Regions from separate parts of the Aeribacillus sp. SP014 genome, predicted to be linked through region 1. Evidence: a T-box and tRNA genes for the amino acid it is inferred to sense, from the RefSeq annotation. Region 1 holds a T-box; the other holds one or more tRNA genes.

Region 1 (9,829 bases):
TTTAATTCTGTCTATATTGGCATATATAGCCTGATCATTAAGCCCGAGTTGCTTTAATCTTTCCTTTCGGATATAATTCAGCTTTTCCGGACTGATTTTTAGACCGACGCATTTCTCTTTGGAAACTTTAAAAAGTTCTTCAGGGGGTTCTACTTCTGGAACAATAGGAACATTAGCTACTTTTAATCGTTTTAGCGCCAAATATTGCGACAAAGGCGTTTTGGAAGTCCGCGATACACCGATCAAAACAATATCGGCTTTCAAAATTCCTCTCGGATCGCGGCCGTCATCATATTTAACAGCAAACTCAATTGCTTCTACTTTTTTGAAATAGTCTTCATCAAGCTTCCGAACTCTTCCGGGCTCATACTTCGCTTTTATTCCATATGACGTTTCCATTTTATCAATTAAAGGACCAATGATATCGTGGTAGATCACACCTTCTTTTTCCGCTTCTTGAATAAGAAGATTCCTAAGTTCGGGGACAACGATTGTGAAGCAAATGATCGCATTATCCATTTTCGCCAATGCGACAACTTCTTTGATTGTATTTGCATCCTCCACATAAGGCACCCTTTTCACATTCGTTTCATATTGAGAGCCGTTAAATTGACTGATAGCTGCTTTTACAACGAGATCTGCCGTTTCCCCGACTGAGTCTGAAACAATATAGATCGTACGATTATTCATTCGGATCCCCCATTCTTACATAATATCGTCATCAACTAATCTTACCAATATTTTTGTAATGTTTGTTTTCGTAATTCTTCCTATCACTTCAAAACCGCCGTCCACTTCTTTTACAACGGGCAGTGCATCGATTTGCTTTTCAATTAAAATCCTTGCTACATCAATAATAAGATCTTCCTTTTTGCATACGGTTATATTTGGCATTCTAGTCATAATAATATTGACGGGGATTTGGGTTAATTCCTGTTTGCCGATGCTTGCCCGGAGGAGATCTTTTCTCGACAGCACTCCCACTAGCAACGATTGATTATCTACCACAAATAATGTCCCGACATCTTCCAAAAACATTGTACAAATTGCATCATAAACAGAAACATTATCGTTGACAACGACTGGGATCGACTGAAAATCTTTTACTTGGAGCTTTTTTAATTTCTCTGCAAGCAAATTGGCGCCTGATTTCCCTGTATAAAAATAGCCGACTCGCGGCCTTGCGTCAAGGTATCCAGCCATTGTTAAAATTGCTAAATCAGGTCTTAGCGTAGCTCTTGTCAAGTTTAAACGATCTGCAATATGTTCACCTGTAATTGGCCCATGCTCCTTAACGATTTGCAATATTTGTTCTTGCCGTTTATTAAGCTCTATTGTCCTCACCACCTTGAAAAAGAGGCTGCATTATAAAAATATTATATATGATTTCAATATTTTGAAAAGGTTTTCTATTGCTCATTACGGCGAAAGGAAAGACGATTATCCTCGGGATAATCGTCCATTTGCATTTATTTTACGATAATTTCATTCACTTTGGCAAAAGATGTGATTATTTTTGTTAATTGTACCATTTGGGACAGCCTGTTTTGTTTAACCGACTCATCCTCTGCCATTACCATAATATTATCAAAATAACGATCAATCACCGGCTTTAAAGCTTTCATTTCCAAAAATGCTTCTTTAAAATTACCCTCTTTTTGCAATTTTACAAAATTTTCTTCAAGCCGTAAATACGCTTGATACAATGTTTTTTCTTCTTCCTTCTCGAACAGCTCTTCTTTAATATTGCCCTCTTGGCCCTTAGACGAGATGTTGACAACACGAGACAGCGATTCAATTACTTCTTTAAAGTCACCCTTTTGGCTTTCTTCTGACAGAACGGCAGCCCGCTCGAAATATGCATTAACTTCATGGTAATTGGATTGTAATACCGATTCAATTATATCATGGCGGACATTTTCTTCATGAAGCGCAAATTTGACTCTCATTTGGAAGAACGACAGCAATTCTTTTCTCAAATTGTCTTTATTTTCTAAACCATATACATTTATAGCAAGGTCGAACAATTCCTCCAATTCAAGCCGCCATTGTTTTGCTCGAAGAATTTGAACAATGCCGCTTGCTTGTCTTCTTAATGCATACGGATCTTGTGAGCCAGTTGGAATCAAACCGATCGAAAAAAATCCTGCAATTGTATCCAGCTTGTCCGCAAGCCCTACAATGGCTCCGCTCAACGTTTCAGGCGTCTTGTCGGAAGCATGCCGCGGCATATAATGCTCATTTATTCCTTTTGCAACCTCTTCCTGTTCACCCTTTAAAAGAGCGTATTTTTCTCCCATAATTCCTTGAAGCTCTGGAAATTCATAAACCATTTGCGTAACAATGTCAAATTTGCAAATGGAAGCAGTCCGTTTAATATAAGCTTTCTCCTCATTGGAGCATTCAAGCTTTTCGCTAAGCTTTTCTGATAATTTTACAATTCGGCGAACCTTGTCACCGATGGAACCCAGTTCTTCATGAAAAACAATTTTTTCAAGCTTCTCCAGTGCGGTATCGATGGCAAGCTTTTTGTCTTCTTCGTAAAAGAAATTTGCATCGGAAAGTCTTGCCCGAAGGACCTTTTCATTCCCCTTGGCAATCGTTTCAATGTTTTGATCATTCCCGTTTTTTACGGTAACAAAAAACGGAAGCAGCTTTCCATCTTTATTTTTGACAGGAAAATATCGCTGATGCTCCTTCATCGTCGTCACTAACACTTCTTCAGGCAATGTTAAAAACTGGTCTTCGAATGAACCGTACAGGGCGGTCGGATATTCCACCAAGTTTGTAACTTCCTCGAGCAAATCTTCATCAACAGGGATGATCCAGTTTTCCTTTCTTTCCAGTTCCTCCAGCTGTTGAATGATCATTTGTTTTCGTTTTTCATAATCGGCGACAACAAACTGGTTCAACAAAGTATTTTCATAATCGCGTGGAGTGGAAATTTCCGCTTTCGTTCCTAAAAAGCGATGGCCATACGTAACATTTCCTGTCGGAACATCGGTAATGGAAAACGGAATGATGTCTTGTCCAAATAAGACAACTAACCATTGGATCGGACGGATATAGCGAAGATTCCAATTTCCCCAACGCATATTTTTCGGAAAATGGATGGTTTGAATAATCTCTTCTAACCCTGGGAGCAGTTCTTTCGTTTCTTTCCCTTTTTGAAATGTTTGAACAAAAGCGTACTCAACACCGTTTACTTCTTTAAAGGATATGTCGTTTGTGGAAGCTCCTTGGCTCCGTGCAAAGCCTAACGCTGCTTTTGTCCAATTTCCATTCTCATCAACCGCAATCTTTTTTGCCGGTCCTTTTGCTTCGCCAAGCAAATCTTCCTGTTTTTCATTTACATCCTCTACAAGGACGGCAAGACGTCTAGGAGTTGAATATTTTTTTATTTTGGCGTAAGAAATGCGATGTTCATCCAGCCAAGCTCCTACTTTGTCAGCCAGCTGATCAATCGAAGACAGGATGACGCCGGCAGGCATTTCTTCAAGCCCGATTTCGATAAGTAAATCCCGTTTATTCATGATTTTCGGCCCCCTTGTTTTTCAGCATTGGAAAACCGAGTTTTTCCCGTTCTTCATAAAACGTTTTGGCAACTTTTCTTGCCAGCTTTCTCACTCTGCCAATATATCCGGTTCGTTCTGTAACAGAAATAGCTCCTTTTGCGTCAAGCAAATTAAATGTGTGCGAGCATTTTAAAACGTAGTCGTACGCTGGATGAACGAGACCTAATTCCATCTGTCTGTGCGCTTCTTTTTCGTACGTATTAAACAGTTCAAATAGCATGTTTGTATCGGAAGTTTCGAACGTATACTTGGAATTCTCATATTCAGGCTGATAAAAAATGTCCCGGTATGTAAATCCGTTTGTCCATTCAAGGTCAAATACATTTTCTTTTTCTTGAATATAAGACGCCAAACGCTCTATTCCATAAGTAATTTCAACAGAAATCGGTTTGCATTCCAGTCCTCCGACCTGCTGAAAATACGTGAATTGAGTAATTTCCATTCCGTCAAGCCAAACTTCCCAGCCAAGCCCTGCGCAGCCGAGAGAAGGATTTTCCCAGTTATCTTCCACAAAGCGGATGTCATGTTCAAGCGGATCAATTCCAAGAGCCTTTAATGAATCTAAATAAATTTCTTGTATGTTTTTCGGAGACGGCTTCATAATGACTTGGAATTGATGGTGTTGATAAAGGCGGTTCGGATTTTCCCCATACCTTCCGTCAGCAGGTCTTCTTGACGGCTCTACGTAAGCAACATTCCACGGTTCTGGCCCGATGGAGCGAAGAAATGTGTATGGGCTCATGGTTCCGGCACCTTTTTCTACATCATATGCCTGCATCAAAATACATCCATGATCGGCCCAATGCTTTTGCAGCGTCAAAATCATTTCTTGAATGTTCATTCATCATGCACCTCCACAATTAAGTTATGTTCGAACAAAATAAAAACCGTCCCTAATGCAACAAAGTTGCATAGGGACGGGATGACCCGCGGTTCCACCCTATTTGCTGAAAAACGTTTCAGCCTCTCGTAAACCGTTATTGCTCTGGAACGCCGTTCCCTGCATCCTCATACCTTAGCTCGCACCATCCTAAGGTCGCTTTCTATGAAGATTGCAGGTACTCTTTTCCTTCATCGCATTTTATTATTCAATTTGACATGTATCATTTCCGCTCATTACATGACATTAAATCGCTTTTTCTAACAGCATGAGGGGGGATAAATCCTTCATTTGAAAGGTTTCACATCCATGTATATGGTTTACAACATTTCTTTTAAACTGTCAAGCTGATTTAAAAATTTTTTCGATTTCAGCGATAAACCTGCATATTCCTGATAATATTGATCAAGAACAAATCTCAGTTCTTTTTTTGTTTCAGCAGAGACGGATATTTGACCAATGCGGTTTAAGTCAATAGAATAAAACAGCCGCAACAGCTTCACTGTCTTCTGAGAAATATTGAGCCTATAAGGATCTTTTTCAAAACAGCGGCTGCAAATCAATCCGTTTTCTTTTAATGAAAAATGAAACGGTCCGTTTGTTTCGCCGCTTACTGCACATTTGTTTAATTCGGGATATAAACCGAGAACGTTGAGCATCTTTATTTCAAATATATTGGTCAAAATTTCCGCATCCTTTTCTTCATTCAGCAGATGAAGTGTTTGAAATAAGAGCTCAAACAAAAAAGGGTTTCTGTCTTTTTCATCTGTTCCTTTATCAAGGAGCTCTACAATATATGAAGCATATGCAGTCAAAAAAATATTTTCCTTAATCTCTCTAAAAGCGGAAATGATTTCTCCTTGGCTTAAATTGCCCAATCCAGAAGATTGATGATACAAAAAATTTCCATACGTAAAAAGTTGGGTAACAGCTGCGAGGCGGCTGTTCGGTTTATTTGCGCCCCGTGCCATTACACCAACTTTCCCAAACTCCCTTGTATATATTGTAACAACTTTATTGGTCTCACCATATTCCGTTGTACGAATGACAATTCCTTCCGTCTTTACAAGCATTTCTCCACCATCCTATTGGATACAGCACTACTAAACAGGGAGATCAACCTCAGTCCGCTCTTCTTCCTTCATTTGACAATCTTTCGTGCGCTCCTTTTCAAGCTCTTTAAAAAGGAGATATGTGTCAATATTACCTGTAAACGTGAATACTTTCCAGGTAAAATCTAACATATTGTCCCCACCTTTCTGTCGTTGTTCCTAAGCTATATCCAATTCATTGTTATCATAGCCTTTTTGACTCATTTTCATGTTTTGAAAATATTTCTAACTTCCTTCAAGTCAATTAATATTCGTCTTCCCTAAATCCAAAATCTCGCAATTGCGACAGGCGATTTCTCCAATCTTTTTGCACTTTGACCCACAGCTCTAAAAAGACTTTTGATCCGAGCAAGTTTTCAATGTCAACCCTTGCCCTTTTCCCAATTTCTTTCAACATTCTTCCTTGCTTCCCAATGATAATACCTTTTTGAGAGTTGCGTTCCACAACAATTGTTGCAGCTATATATACTGCATGGTTTTCTCTTTTTTCAATAGAATCAACAACAACTGCGACAGAATGCGGGATCTCTTCTCTTGTCAAATGCAATACTTTTTCGCGAACTAGTTCAGAAATGATAAAACGTTCCGGGTGATCTGTCACCTGATCACTAGGATAATATTGCGGACCTTCCGGCAAATACGCTTCAATTTGCCCTAGCAACGTTTCAATGTTGTTTCCTTGCAGGGCAGAAATTGGAACAATTTCCTGAAACTCGAACTTTTCCCTGTATTGGTCAATAAGCGGCAATAAATCATCAGGATGAACCCGATCGATTTTATTGACAACTAAAAATACAGGAGTATCGGTTTCCTTCAATCGTTCCATGATATATTCATCACCGCGGCCTAATCCTTCTTCAGCATTAATCATAAACAGAATTAGATCCACTTCTTTGAGCGTATTTTGAGCGACTTTCATCATAAAATCGCCCAATTTATGCTTTGGTTTATGAATACCGGGAGTGTCGATAAAAATAATTTGTGAGTTTTCCGTCGTATAAACCCCTTGTATTTTGTTTCTCGTTGTTTGAGGTTTATCGCTCATAATCGCAATTTTTTGACCGATTACACGGTTAATAAAAGTCGATTTGCCGACATTCGGACGGCCGATGATTGATACAAATCCTGATTTAAATTTTGTCTTATTCATGTAAATCCTCCGATGTAAATGCTTCTGGTAATAGTTGTTCAACTGTTAGCTCGTTATAGTCTCCGTTAAGATTCGCCAAAATCACCTTCATATTTTTAGGACAGAGCTCTGCTATGACTTGCCTGCAAGCGCCGCATGGCGATACAGGGCGCTTTGTATCCGCAACTATGGCAATAGCTGCGAATTCATTTTCACCTTCTGAAACCGCTTTATATATAGCAGTGCGCTCGGCACAATTGCACATGGAATAAGCTGCGTTTTCAATATTGCATCCTTTGTATACTTTTCCATCCTTTGTCAGAAGTGCTGCACCTACTTTAAATCGAGAGTAAGGTGCATAAGCAAATTCTCTTGCTCTTTTTGCTTCTTCAATCAGTTGATGGGAGTCCATAGCTTCCTTCCTTTCGTTTACGTTGCAGCTTATACTCATTATTTTACATCATTTTTCATTTAATTTCACGTTTATTTTTTCAGAAAATTCTACATTTTTCACGAAAAAACTTCAATTATTTTGGGGGCAAAAATGATGAATCCGATGACAACCGAAACGGCTGCATAAACCAATACTGCTCCTGCAGCTGCATCTTTTGCAGTTTTAAGCAGAGGATGAAATTCTTTCGACACAGCATCAGCGATTCGTTCAATGGCAGTATTGACCAGCTCTAAAGCTAACATTCCGCCAATTAATAGGAGAATGACAATCCATTCAATTAAGCTAATGTTGAAAAATAATCCGGCTGCGATCACGATGATCGCAGCTGTCACATGAATTCTAAAGTTCCGCTCGGATTGGAAGGCTGCAGCTATTCCTTGTACGGCAAAACAAAAACTTTTCAACAAAGTCTTCATGTTTATCCTGTTCTTTTCAATCCAAATTTCTCTAAAATTTCCTTTTGCCTTGAAAACATTTTTTCTTCTTCTTCTTTTGTCATATGATCATAACCTAATAAATGCAAAAAGCCGTGAACAGATAAAAATCCGAGCTCTCTCATAAATGAGTGGCCGTATTCTTCTGCTTGCTCTTTCGCTTTTTCTATTGAGATAATGATATCCCCTAAATGAGGGGGGAGATCAGCACCTTGGATCTCCACTTCATCTTCTCCTGTTTCTTCAAGCGCAAATGAAATCACATCAGTCGGCTGATCTTTTCCCCGGTAATCCCGATTGATCTCTTGAATGTCTTTATTAGTAACAAAGGTTACAGATACTTCCGAATCTTTGGGAACACGTTCTTCTAAAGCAGCAAATTGCAGCAAATTTTCGATCGTTTCTATTTCCTCAGAAGAGAGTGTTTCCGTCTGGTCGAAAATGTCAATGGATAATGTCATGTTTTCTTCACCTTCTTTTCATGAAATTCCGGATATTCAATTCTTGAATGAAAAATCCCCTTCAATGTTTCACACAATATTTTTGCCACCGTTTCAAGCTCTTTAAACGTTATATCACATTCATCGAATTGCCCGTCTTGAAGTTTATCTTTTATGATGGAACGAACAAGCTTTTCAATTTTTTCGGGCATCGGATTTTTCATTGAACGAACAGCTGCTTCTACACTGTCAGCGATACAAATAACGGCAATCTCCCGCGTTTGCGGCTTCGGACCCGGATATCTAAACTCACTTTCCAAAATAGGCTGATCACTATTTTCTTGGGCTTTATGGTAGAAAAATTTTAAAAGCGATGTTCCATGATGCTGCAGAGCAATATCGATAAATTCTTTCGGCATTTTATGCTTCCTTAACATTTCTGCTCCCTCTTCAGCATGAGCAATAATAATGTTTTTGCTTAGCTGAGGGGACAATTTATCATGCGGATTTTCCATGTTCATTTGGTTTTCAATAAAATAGCGCGGCCGTTTCGTCTTGCCGATATCGTGATAGTAGCTTCCAACCCTTGCCAACAATCCATTCGCACCGATCGCTTCGCAAGCAGCCTCGGCTAGATTGGCCACCATTACACTGTGATGATAAGTACCAGGCGCCTCCGTTAATATTTTCCTTAATAAAGGATGATTCGGATTCGACAGTTCAATCAGCTTCATCGTCGATAAAATGCCAAAACCTGATTCAAAAAAAGGCATTAAACCGATTGTCAAGACGGAAGAGATAACACCTGATACAATCGCCATAAGAAAATAAGAACCGATCTCTAGATTCGAATAAATTCCATTTTGAATGAATAAAATAGCGGTGATCACAACAATATTAACAGCCGAAACGAAAAGACCAGCTTGTAAAATTTTCGAACGGACGTTATGTTCCCCTAGAAACAGAATGGCTGCGATGCACCCGCATAAGTAGTAAAGACCAATTGTAAAATTAAATGTGCCAGTGACTCCATCATTAAAAATCAAGCTTCCGCAAAAAGCATATATAATGCTTGTCACGAACGCAAGGCGGTCATTAATCAAAAGCTTTGTCAACATGACTCCCATCAGCACCGGGACAATAAAGCCGATATGAGAATAGTCCATTTTTTGAAATAAGCTGATAATCTTCATGACCGTTAACGTTATCGCTAGGATGATGGTAAAGAGAAGCAATGACTGGTTTTTACTCGTAAAGAACGAGTTCTTTTCTTTTTCAAAAAAATATGCAAGATAGATCATCACTAATAAGACTAAAATGAAAAGACCAATGATCGGCTGAAATGTGTACTTATTATCTAAAAGGCCCAACAATTCCAGCTTTCTATATACTTCCCTGTCAATTAATTGGCCCTCTTCGACTATAATTTGACCTTGCTTAATTTGAACCTCCTGCACTTTTTCTTTTGCTTCTTCCCGCTTTTCATCTGTTGATTTTGGGTCAAATACATAATTGGAAATAATTGCGCTGCGTCCAATCTCTTCAGCTGCTGAGCGTATCTTATCCGGCAAATTCACGTTTTGAAGCCGTTCTTTCACTTTGTTTCTCGCTTCTTCTAATTTTTCAGCCGGAATCGGCTCGCTCATCGTTTCATTGACAGCCGTAACAACCGCATCTTTCGCCAGCGTAAGCTGTCCTTCATTTGCACTTAACAACGATGTATATACGCTTTCAGGATATTTATCATACATATCTCCTAAACTGCTTTTAAGCCTGTCAAGCTTCTCTTTGCTGCTCATTTCGGC
Region 2 (9,829 bases), 2.7 Mb from region 1:
AACCGAACGGTCGCAGGTTCGAATCCTGCCTGCGGAGCCATGCTTCCATAGCTCAGTTGGTAGAGCACTTCCATGGTAAGGAAGAGGTCACCGGTTCGAGCCCGGTTGGAAGCTTTTCAAAAGCAAATCTTTTCTTGATTTCTATCTATGCCATGTGCTAAAATGTCAAATGTCGGTTGTCATTAAGTTATGAAAATGAAATGGCCCGTTGGTCAAGTGGTTAAGACACCGCCCTTTCACGGCGGTAACACGGGTTCGAATCCCGTACGGGTCACCATGGAGGATTAGCTCAGCTGGGAGAGCACTTGCCTTACAAGCAAGGGGTCGGCGGTTCGATCCCGTCATCCTCCACCATGTACTAAACAAGCTTTTCTTAAGCAAGTTTAATGAGTTTGGCATAACAATTTAAACAAAGGTAAAAACTGAGTGTGATTTAAAGTATTTATTGCGCCGGTGTAGCTCAATTGGTAGAGCAACTGACTTGTAATCAGTAGGTTGGGGGTTCGATTCCTCTCGCCGGCATTTTTAATAATCGGAGGGGTAGCGAAGTGGCTAAACGCGGCGGACTGTAAATCCGCTCCCTTAGGGTTCGGCGGTTCGAATCCGTCCCCCTCCACCATGCCGAAGAATGTTATGAAACATTGAAATCACATTAAACAACAAATTGTTGTATAAAGTGATTTTTTTATTGGTACAATATAATTAGTCAAGAGATGAATGGTGATATTGGGCTATAGCCAAGCGGTAAGGCAACGGACTTTGACTCCGTGATGCGCTGGTTCGAATCCAGCTAGCCCAGCCATTTATTATAAAAAGACAGTTCATGTCTGTTCTTTTTTTTGTAAAAATGTTAGATAGAAAGTAAGATTTAACTAGATTTTACAAAGGGCGAAGCCTCGTCGAATAAGAGCGAGTTGTCCCGACGCATCCAGCATCCTCGAAAAATCAGGAAGAGGAAGAGACATCTGGCAAATTTTAAAATGGATTAGAAGAAAAAAATTTTTTTACGAGCCATTAGCTCAGTCGGTAGAGCAACGAGCAAGGCTTCATCGAATAGGCGACGAGTTGTCCCGACGCATCTAACATCCTCGAAAGATCAGGAAGAGGAAGGGACATCTGACAAATTAAAAATGGATTAGAAGAAAAAATTTTTTTATGAGCCATTAGCTCAGTCGGTAGAGCATCTGACTTTTAATCAGAGGGTCGGAGGTTCGAATCCTCCATGGCTCACCATTTGTGCGGAAGTAGTTCAGTGGTAGAACACCACCTTGCCAAGGTGGGGGTCGCGGGTTCGAGTCCCGTCTTCCGCTTTTTAAATTCAACGGGGAAAACTTTATAAAATAAGATGAACTTAATTCCTGACAAGAAATTGTCAGGATTTTTTATTTGAAATGTTACTAATCCCTTCGATTATATCTAATCCTCGCTTTTGAATCTCAAAATAATGTAATAGACTATATGCAGGAGCATTCGCCTTTTTAGTCCCATAACAGCCTTTTAAATTTGGATATACCATTGAAGGCGAATTGTATTTTTCCTTTTAGGATTGGTAATGCGGTTGTTCCGAAATGGAACCATGACCTAAATGATTTTTTTGTTGATTTTAAAAATTAGTCTCTTTTCCAGAAGATTGTTGCTGTAAAGAATGATTTGTGTAAAACATTTTGCATACAATGACTGCCCAGCAAAGGTTTTTACGGGTGTTGTGACGAAGTATATCGACAAACTTCTGTCTTGTTTCATTTTTTGAAATAGCACAGATCCGGATGAGGACGAATAAATTTCGACACCATTTATAAATTCAAACGGCTTAAAGGAGTTGTGATTCGATGCCTTTTATCAACGTAAAGCTGGCTAAAGGAAGAACCGCAGAACAGAAACAGCAGTTTACTGAGGCAATAACAAAAGCAGCAGCGCAAATACTAAACGTGAAAGAAGAATGGGTTACAGTAGTTTTCGATGAATATGAAAGAGATAATTGGGCTTCCGGCGGAACACTTCACTCGATAAAATTTGAGGAAGGTTTCGGGAAAATGGGAGCTGAATGAATATCCATCATCCTCTAATTCAAAGATAAAAAATGACCTCCCCAATTGGAAAAGGGGAGGTGAAGTTTTTTTATTTGCTAAAGTCGGTCAATATTTTCATCTTGGAGAAGCCCAGCTTTCATCGCATAATGTTCCATCACTTGCTGAAGCCACTCCTCTTCCTCCTGTGTAAATGGAGATGCCAATTTATTTTCAATAGTTTTAATTTCAGCTTCATCTAAATTCCCGATAGCACTAATTAATTCTTTTCCGATAAATTCTAATATTGTTTTCATATATTTTTCGACTAACGCTTCTACCTCAGGATCATCGACAGGTCTTCCTGCCAATCTTTTTGTTTCTTGGGATAATTGGATGTATTCTTTGTCAAGGGAGATCATTACCTCTTCAGGCTGATCAAAAAGCTTTTCAGCTACTTCTTTTGACGTATAATGTTCTATCCATTTGCGCTGTTCTTTTTCTGTTTGTATGCTCTGAATAAGACTCATTAAAACATTGCTATCCACTTCTTTTTCTTCTTCTAAAATCGTGAGAATTCGTTTAATGGCTTTGAGCACTTCTTCAATATGTTCCTTTCGTTCTTCAAGCGCTTCTTTTTGGAACTGTAAAGTTTCTTTTAAGTTTAAATCAAAGTTGGTTTCATTAATTAACTCTTTGATTTGTTCTAAACTGTATCCTAAAAATTTAAGACTGACTATTTTTTGAAGTGTCAATACATCATGAGCAGAGTATAATCGGTGTCCAGAACGAGGATTTTTTTTCGGTTTGAGCAGTCCAATTTGATCATAATAATGCAATGTTCGGATTGTTGTTCCCGTCTTTTTAGAAAATTCGCCAATCGTAAAGTAAGTCTCTTCCTTCATTTTAACATCGCCCCCAAAACACTTATCTTTATAAACCTATTGTGATCATAATACCTAACGCGGCGTGAGGTGCAACCCCTCTGAAAAAAATTTGTAATGTCATTTTTCATTATGACAAGTTGGACGTTTCTTTATAAAAAGCCCAGAAATGGGAATGTGAAAGGTTTTTGCTACAAAAGGAAAAAATTTTTCTTGCAGATGAAAACATAAATTCCTAAAATTTGCTAGAATAGATTTATAAAAAAAAATGAAACCTTTGGGGAACGAATTCGTATCATGATGTACCCGCAACTGCGGAGGTAGAAAAATGGAAGAATTTATAAATAAAAAGATCAAACAAATTAAAAAAGGCGACCAAAATGCATTTGCAGAAGTTGTTGAATTATATAAAGATAAAATTTTTCAACTTTGTTATCGAATGCTGGGAAACGTCCATGAAGCTGAGGACATAGCACAGGAAGCATTTATAAGAGTGTATATGAACATCCATTCATTTGATATGAACAAAAAATTTTCTACATGGATTTATCGGATTGCAACCAATTTATCGATTGATCGTATTCGGAAAAAGAAACCGGACTATTATTTAGATGCAGAAGTTGCGGGGACTGATGGCTTAACAATGTACTCCCAAGTATCATCTGATATTGCAATGCCTGAAAAAGAAGTTGAAGCAATTGAACTGCAAGAAACGATTCAAAAGGAAATTTTAAAACTGCCGGATAAATATCGATCAGTCATCGTATTGAGATATATTGAGGAGCTATCCTTGCAAGAAATCGCAGAGATATTGGAACTTCCAGTCGGAACAGTTAAAACAAGAATACACCGGGGACGGGAGGCTTTACGCAAACAATTAAGGCATTTGTGATTGGGGTGAGTAAGATGAAATGTCCTAAGCATGTAGTGGAGATGATCCATAAGTATTTGGACGGGGATTTGCATGAGGATGAAGGCCGTGAGTTAAAAAAACACTTGCAATCTTGTGAGGATTGCAAGGCACATTATCAAGAATTGGAAAAAGCTGTAGCGTTTGTCAAGAGTATCTCACATGTTGAAGCACCGGCAGATTTTACGCAAAAGGTGTTAGAAAAATTGCCGAAAGAAAAGCGTACGGTCTCAACTAGACGCTGGTTCCGAAATCATCCTTTCTTTTCAGCCGCTGCACTATTTGTTATTCTAATGACTGGAAGTTTATTTGCTTCTTATGAAGAAAGCCAATTCAGCGTAACAAAGTATGATAATTTGGTTGTTGACAACCGTACTGTTATTGTGCCTGAAGGAGAAACGGTGAAAGGTGATATTACTGTTAAAAACGGTGATATTAAAATAGAAGGAAAAGTTGAAGGAAATGTAACGGTGATTAACGGAGACCAATATTTGGCTTCTGCCGGTCAAGTTACCGGAGAGGTTGAGGAAATAAACGAATTGTTTGAGTGGCTGTGGTATGAAGTAAAATCGACTCTGTCAGAGGTTTTTAAACAATAGGCCATCTTTAGTAGGATGGTCTATTTTTATGTTTAAGTGCATTTAGGAAAAGTTATGATATAATAAAGTGGAATTTTGATTAGAGAGATTTTCAAACCTAGAAGTTTGATTAGAATAGATCAATCGCGATTTGATGAACTATTGGAGGAAAACAATATGACCTTAGGGGATTTTTCTCTTTTGCATTACCTCATAGATGTCATTGATATTCTCCTCGTTTGGTTCGTTATCTATAAATTGATTATGGTGATTCGTGGAACGAAAGCTGTTCAGCTTTTAAAAGGAATTATCGTAATCATTATCGTTAGAGTGTTAAGCCAATATTTAGGCTTGAATACTTTGCAATGGTTAATGGACCAAGTGTTGATTTGGGGTTTTTTGGCTATCATCATTATTTTCCAGCCGGAGTTTCGCAGAGCCCTTGAGCAATTAGGAAGGGGGCGTCTATTTGCAAGGGCAGCTAGCCAGGAAGATGATGGGCAAACAAACATGACCGAAGCAATAGCAAAAGCTGTTGAGTATATGGCGAAAAGGAGAATCGGTGCTCTCATTTCGATTGAACGAAAAATAGGAATGGAGGATTATGTTGAGACCGGTATACCGCTAAATGCCCATATTTCTGCTGAACTATTAATTAATATTTTTATCCCCAATACCCCTTTACATGATGGTGCAGTTATTATACAAAAAGATCAAGTGTCCGCTGCTGCCTGTTATTTGCCGCTTTCCGAAAGCCCGTTTATATCGAAGGAGCTGGGCACACGCCATCGCGCTGCAGTGGGAATTAGTGAAGTAACCGATAGTATAACTATCATTGTTTCTGAAGAAACAGGCGGTATATCGATTGCCAAGGATGGTGAGCTGCATAGACATTTAACTCCAGAAACGTTAAAGGAGATGCTCTTGGCTGAGTTTAACCGTACGAAAGCTGCTTCCTCTAGCCGCTGGCAATGGAGGGTGAAAAAGAATGGATAAATTAATGAATAGCAACTGGTTTATGCGCATCATTGCATTGTTGCTAGCGCTCATGCTATATGCTTCAGTGAATATAGAATCGCCTGCTTCGAATAATGAAGAAAAATACAATATATTTCGGTCGCCATCCACAACCGAAACAGCTACAATTACAGATGTGCCCGTAAACGTATACTATGACGACCGTGCATTTGTTGTCACCGGTATTCCCCAAACCGTCACCGTTACGATTGAAGGGCCCAAAAGTATTGTCACTACGACAAAACAAGTCAAGGACTTTGAAATTTTTGCAGATTTAACGGATTTATCCGTTGGCACGCACAGTGTCCGTTTGAAACATAAAAACTTGTCTGACCAATTGGAGGTTGACATTGATCCGGCTGTCATTACAGTAGGTATTCATGAAAAGGTATCTGAAAATTTTCCGGTTGAAGTGGATGTTATTAATAAAAACAAAATGAAGGAAGGCTACATTGCGGAGCGTCCGATTGTTAAACCGGACAGTGTAAAAATTACAGGCGCAAAAGAGCATATTGATGCTGTAGCTGTTGTGAAAGCAACAGTAAGTTTGGAAGGTGCTGATGGAACAGTTGTACAGAAGTCAAAAGTGGCAGTATACGATGCAAATGGGAACATCCTGCCTGTTACAATCGAACCGTCAGCGGTTACCGTAACAGTGCCGGTAGAAAGCCCAACGAAATCGAAATCTGTACCCTTAAAAATCAAAACAACAGGAAAGCTTTCTGATGGACTGAGCATATCATCGATTCAATCGATCCCTAGCCAAGTGACAATTTATGGTCCAAAGGATGTGCTAGAGCAAATAGAGTCTATTGATGATGTATCTGTCGACTTAAGCAAAATCAAAGAAAATGCGACAGTTGAAGCTGATGTTCCGGCTCCGGATGGAGTGACAAACGTAGTCCCGAATAAAGTTCAAATTAAAATAGATATTGAAAAACGAGAAGAAAAGACGTTTAAACAGGTGCCGATCAAAGTCATCGGTTTAGGAAACGATCAGGAAATTGAATTTATTGATCCGGATACAGGAAAGCTGGATGTTGTTTTGCGAGGAAAAGACAGTGTTTTGAAAAACGTAAAAGAATCTGATATCGAATTGTATGTGAATGTTGCAGGGTTAGATGAAGGAGAACATGAAGTAAATGTGGAGGCCAAAAACCGTTACAACCTCTCGACAGTTTTATCGAGTGAAAAAGTGAAGATTCGCTTATCCAATAAAGAAAACTCGTTGGAAGAAGCAGATAATGAAAGAAGAAATCAAATAGAAGAAAATAACGATTCAGTTGAACCATCTGAACAGAAAAAGTCTGCTGAAGAAGCTTCAAATTAAGTGATATTTTTTAAAAGGAGCGATGATTCATGGGAAAATATTTCGGTACAGACGGAGTAAGAGGAGTTGCCAACAGTGAACTCACTCCTGAATTAGCGTTTAAAATAGGACGCTTTGGCGGGTACGTGTTAACAAAAGATAAAAATAGACCAAAAGTGTTGATTGGTCGGGATACCCGCATTTCAGGTCATATGCTTGAGGGTGCTTTAGTTGCCGGGCTTCTTTCCATTGGCGCCGAGGTAATGAGGCTTGGAGTCATTAGCACACCAGGTGTTGCTTATTTGACAAAGGCATTAGGAGCCGAAGCAGGCATCATGATCTCCGCTTCGCATAATCCTGTTCAAGATAACGGAATAAAATTTTTTGGCCCTGATGGTTTTAAGCTTTCCGATGAACAAGAAGAAGAAATTGAAGCGCTGCTCGATCAAGAAGAAGATAACCTTCCTAGACCGACCGGCTCTGATCTGGGGCAAGTGAGCGATTATTTTGAAGGCGTACAAAAATACTTGCAATATTTAAAACAGACGGTTGACGAAGAGTTCACTGGTTTACATATCGCTTTGGACTGTGCGCACGGAGCCACATCATCACTAGCTACACATCTTTTTGCCGACTTGGATGCAGATGTTTCGACAATCGGTGCATCTCCAAATGGTCTGAATATTAACGATGGGGTTGGGTCTACTCATCCAGAAACGTTAGCGGAATTTGTGAAAGAAAAAGAAGCAGATATAGGTTTAGCGTTTGACGGTGATGGGGACCGTTTGATTGCCATTGATGAGAACGGAAAAATTGTTGATGGGGATCAAATTATGTTTATTTGCGCCAAATATTTAAAAGAGCAGGGAATGCTGAACGGGGACACTGTTGTATCGACAGTTATGAGCAACCTAGGCTTTTATAAAGCTTTGGAGGCAAATGGACTAAAAAGCGTTCAAACCGCTGTCGGCGATCGCTATGTTGTCGAAGCGATGAAGAAAAACAACTACAATTTAGGTGGAGAGCAATCCGGACATATTATTTTTCTTGACTACAATACGACGGGTGACGGTCTTTTAACAGCGATTCAGCTTGTCAACATAATGAAGACAAAAGGCAAAAAGCTCTCTGAACTTGCGAGTGAAATGAAAAAATTCCCGCAGCTTTTGATCAATGTAAAGGTGCAGGACAAGCAGGCTGTCATGGAAAATGAAAAAGTAAAAGCTGTTATAGAAGAAGTAGAAAAAGAAATGAACGGAAATGGAAGAATTCTCGTACGTCCTTCCGGAACAGAACCGCTCGTTCGTGTAATGGCCGAAGCGCCGACGGAAGATGAATGCCAGAGGTACGTGAAAAAAATTGTGGAAGTTATCAAAGCGGAAATGGGCGTTGAATGATGAAGAGACGGGGCTGTCCGGTAAGTCTCTAAAATAAATAAGTGGAGAAAAACAATGCGTTTTTCTCCACTTGCTTTTATTTTTCGATTTTTATCTGAAAGTAGCTGGCGGATGCCGGCTACTTTCAGGAGGTTGTGGGGAGGCAAGCTCCCTTTCTTTATTGAATATTCATTGTATCGAGAAAACGCTTGAAATCATATAATACAATATGGAAAGACAGAAATGAATTGACGAACTGCTTTTCCATATTGTAATATATAAATTGTTTTAGCACATTCTAGAATAGAAAGGTGGGCAGTTAGAAAATTTTTTATTGTAAAGCGCCTGGACTAAGCAGGAGCGGACATCTGCTTAGTTGACGAGGAGGAGGTTTATCGAAGTTTCGGCGGATGCCTCCCGGTTGCCTTCCCGTACAGCCGTAAAGTCACGTCTTAAAACAAAGAGGCGACTCTTTGCACAAAAAGACTGTGACATAACGGGATACATTTTACAAAACATGTGTGAGGGGACAGAGAAGCTTTGATGGCTGGAAAGAGATCTGTCCCCAGTTGTTCAGGCTTCTTTTGTCCCCTTTAAATGGGGAGGAAACTAAGACTATGTGCGGAATTGTAGGATATATCGGACAACAAGACTGCAAGGAAATTTTATTGCGCGGTTTGGAAAAATTAGAATACAGAGGCTACGACTCTGCAGGTATTGCAGTATTAAACGGAGAAGGAACATATGTATTTAAAGAAAAAGGACGCATTGCGGAGCTTCGTGAAGGTGTGGACGCAAATGTTTCAGCTTCCATCGGAATTGGCCACACACGGTGGGCTACTCATGGAGCGCCTAGCAAAGAAAATGCGCATCCTCACCAAAGTGCATCCAAACGCTTTACACTTGTGCATAACGGTGTCATTGAAAACTATTTGCAAGTAAAGCGTGAGTATTTACAAAATGTTGAATTAAAAAGTGAAACGGATACGGAAGTTATTGTTCAAACAATTGAACAATTTGTCAACAAAGGTTTAAGTGTCGAAGAAGCATTTCGCCAAACATTATCCTTGTTGAAGGGATCTTATGCGATCGCTCTATTAGATGAAAATAACCGAGACGTGATCTATGTTGCGAAAAACAAAAGCCCTCTTCTTGTGGGACTTGGCGGAGACTTTAATGTTGTTGCTTCAGACGCCATGGCAATGCTGCAAGTAACAAATCAATTTGTCGAATTAATGGATAAAGAAATCGTTATTGTCACTCGTGATCAAGTGACAATCAAAAATTTAAACGGGGACGTAATAGAACGCGCTCCATATACTGCTGAACTTGATGCAAGCGACATTGAAAAAGGAACATACCCTCACTACATGTTGAAAGAAATTGATGAACAACCGCTTGTTATACGTAAAATTATTCAAAAATATCAAGACGAACACGATCAATTAAAAATTGATCAAGAAATTGTTCAAGCTGTTCATGAAGCGGACCGCATTTATATTATAGCGTGCGGAACGAGCTATCACGCAGGGCTTGTAGGAAAGCAATTAATCGAAAAATGGGCAAAAGTACCGACAGAAGTGCACGTTGCCAGTGAATTTTCATACAATATGCCGCTTTTATCAAATAATCCGCTGTTTATTTTCATTTCACAAAGCGGAGAAACGGCAGACAGCCGTGCGGTGCTTGTTCAAGTGAAGGAGCTTGGACATAAAGCATTAACTATAACGAATGTTCCGGGTTCAACTC

Evidence for each region. The T-box of region 1 lies ahead of glyQ (glycine--tRNA ligase subunit alpha). A T-box ahead of a tRNA ligase gene usually reads a tRNA of that ligase, here a tRNA-Gly.
Region 2: it encodes a tRNA-Gly, which carries the amino acid that the T-box ahead of glyQ (glycine--tRNA ligase subunit alpha) is inferred to sense. The anticodon was not compared.

The regions. Positions count from the first base shown of each region.
Region 1 is NZ_JBSRXI010000001.1:2,865,093-2,874,921, forward strand. Features, by position in the region: gene ACVIJU_RS14000 (pyruvate, water dikinase regulatory protein) at 1-690, opposite strand, end outside; gene ACVIJU_RS14005 (helix-turn-helix transcriptional regulator) at 706-1,344, opposite strand; gene glyS (glycine--tRNA ligase subunit beta) at 1,470-3,533, opposite strand; gene glyQ (glycine--tRNA ligase subunit alpha) at 3,526-4,416, opposite strand; T-box leader at 4,486-4,659, opposite strand; gene recO (DNA repair protein RecO) at 4,776-5,528, opposite strand; gene ACVIJU_RS14025 (YqzL family protein) at 5,559-5,699, opposite strand; gene era (GTPase Era) at 5,812-6,717, opposite strand; gene ACVIJU_RS14035 (cytidine deaminase) at 6,710-7,108, opposite strand; gene ACVIJU_RS14040 (diacylglycerol kinase family protein) at 7,207-7,566, opposite strand; gene ybeY (rRNA maturation RNase YbeY) at 7,569-8,045, opposite strand; gene ACVIJU_RS14050 (HD family phosphohydrolase) at 8,042-9,829, opposite strand, start outside.
Region 2 is NZ_JBSRXI010000001.1:192,462-202,290, reverse strand. Features, by position in the region: tRNA gene ACVIJU_RS01025 (tRNA-Asn) at 1-40, shown strand, start outside; tRNA gene ACVIJU_RS01020 (tRNA-Thr) at 42-114, shown strand; tRNA gene ACVIJU_RS01015 (tRNA-Glu) at 203-277, shown strand; tRNA gene ACVIJU_RS01010 (tRNA-Val) at 279-354, shown strand; tRNA gene ACVIJU_RS01005 (tRNA-Thr) at 450-522, shown strand; tRNA gene ACVIJU_RS01000 (tRNA-Tyr) at 535-619, shown strand; tRNA gene ACVIJU_RS00995 (tRNA-Gln) at 728-802, shown strand; tRNA gene ACVIJU_RS00990 (tRNA-Lys) at 1,158-1,233, shown strand; tRNA gene ACVIJU_RS00985 (tRNA-Gly) at 1,239-1,310, shown strand; gene ACVIJU_RS00980 (tautomerase family protein) at 1,830-2,048, shown strand; gene ACVIJU_RS00975 (MerR family transcriptional regulator) at 2,126-2,911, opposite strand; gene sigW (RNA polymerase sigma factor SigW) at 3,219-3,782, shown strand; gene ACVIJU_RS00965 (anti-sigma factor family protein) at 3,797-4,399, shown strand; gene cdaA (diadenylate cyclase CdaA) at 4,556-5,374, shown strand; gene ACVIJU_RS00955 (CdaR family protein) at 5,367-6,725, shown strand; gene glmM (phosphoglucosamine mutase) at 6,755-8,101, shown strand; partial or broken gene glmS (glutamine--fructose-6-phosphate transaminase (isomerizing)) at 8,698-9,829, shown strand, end outside.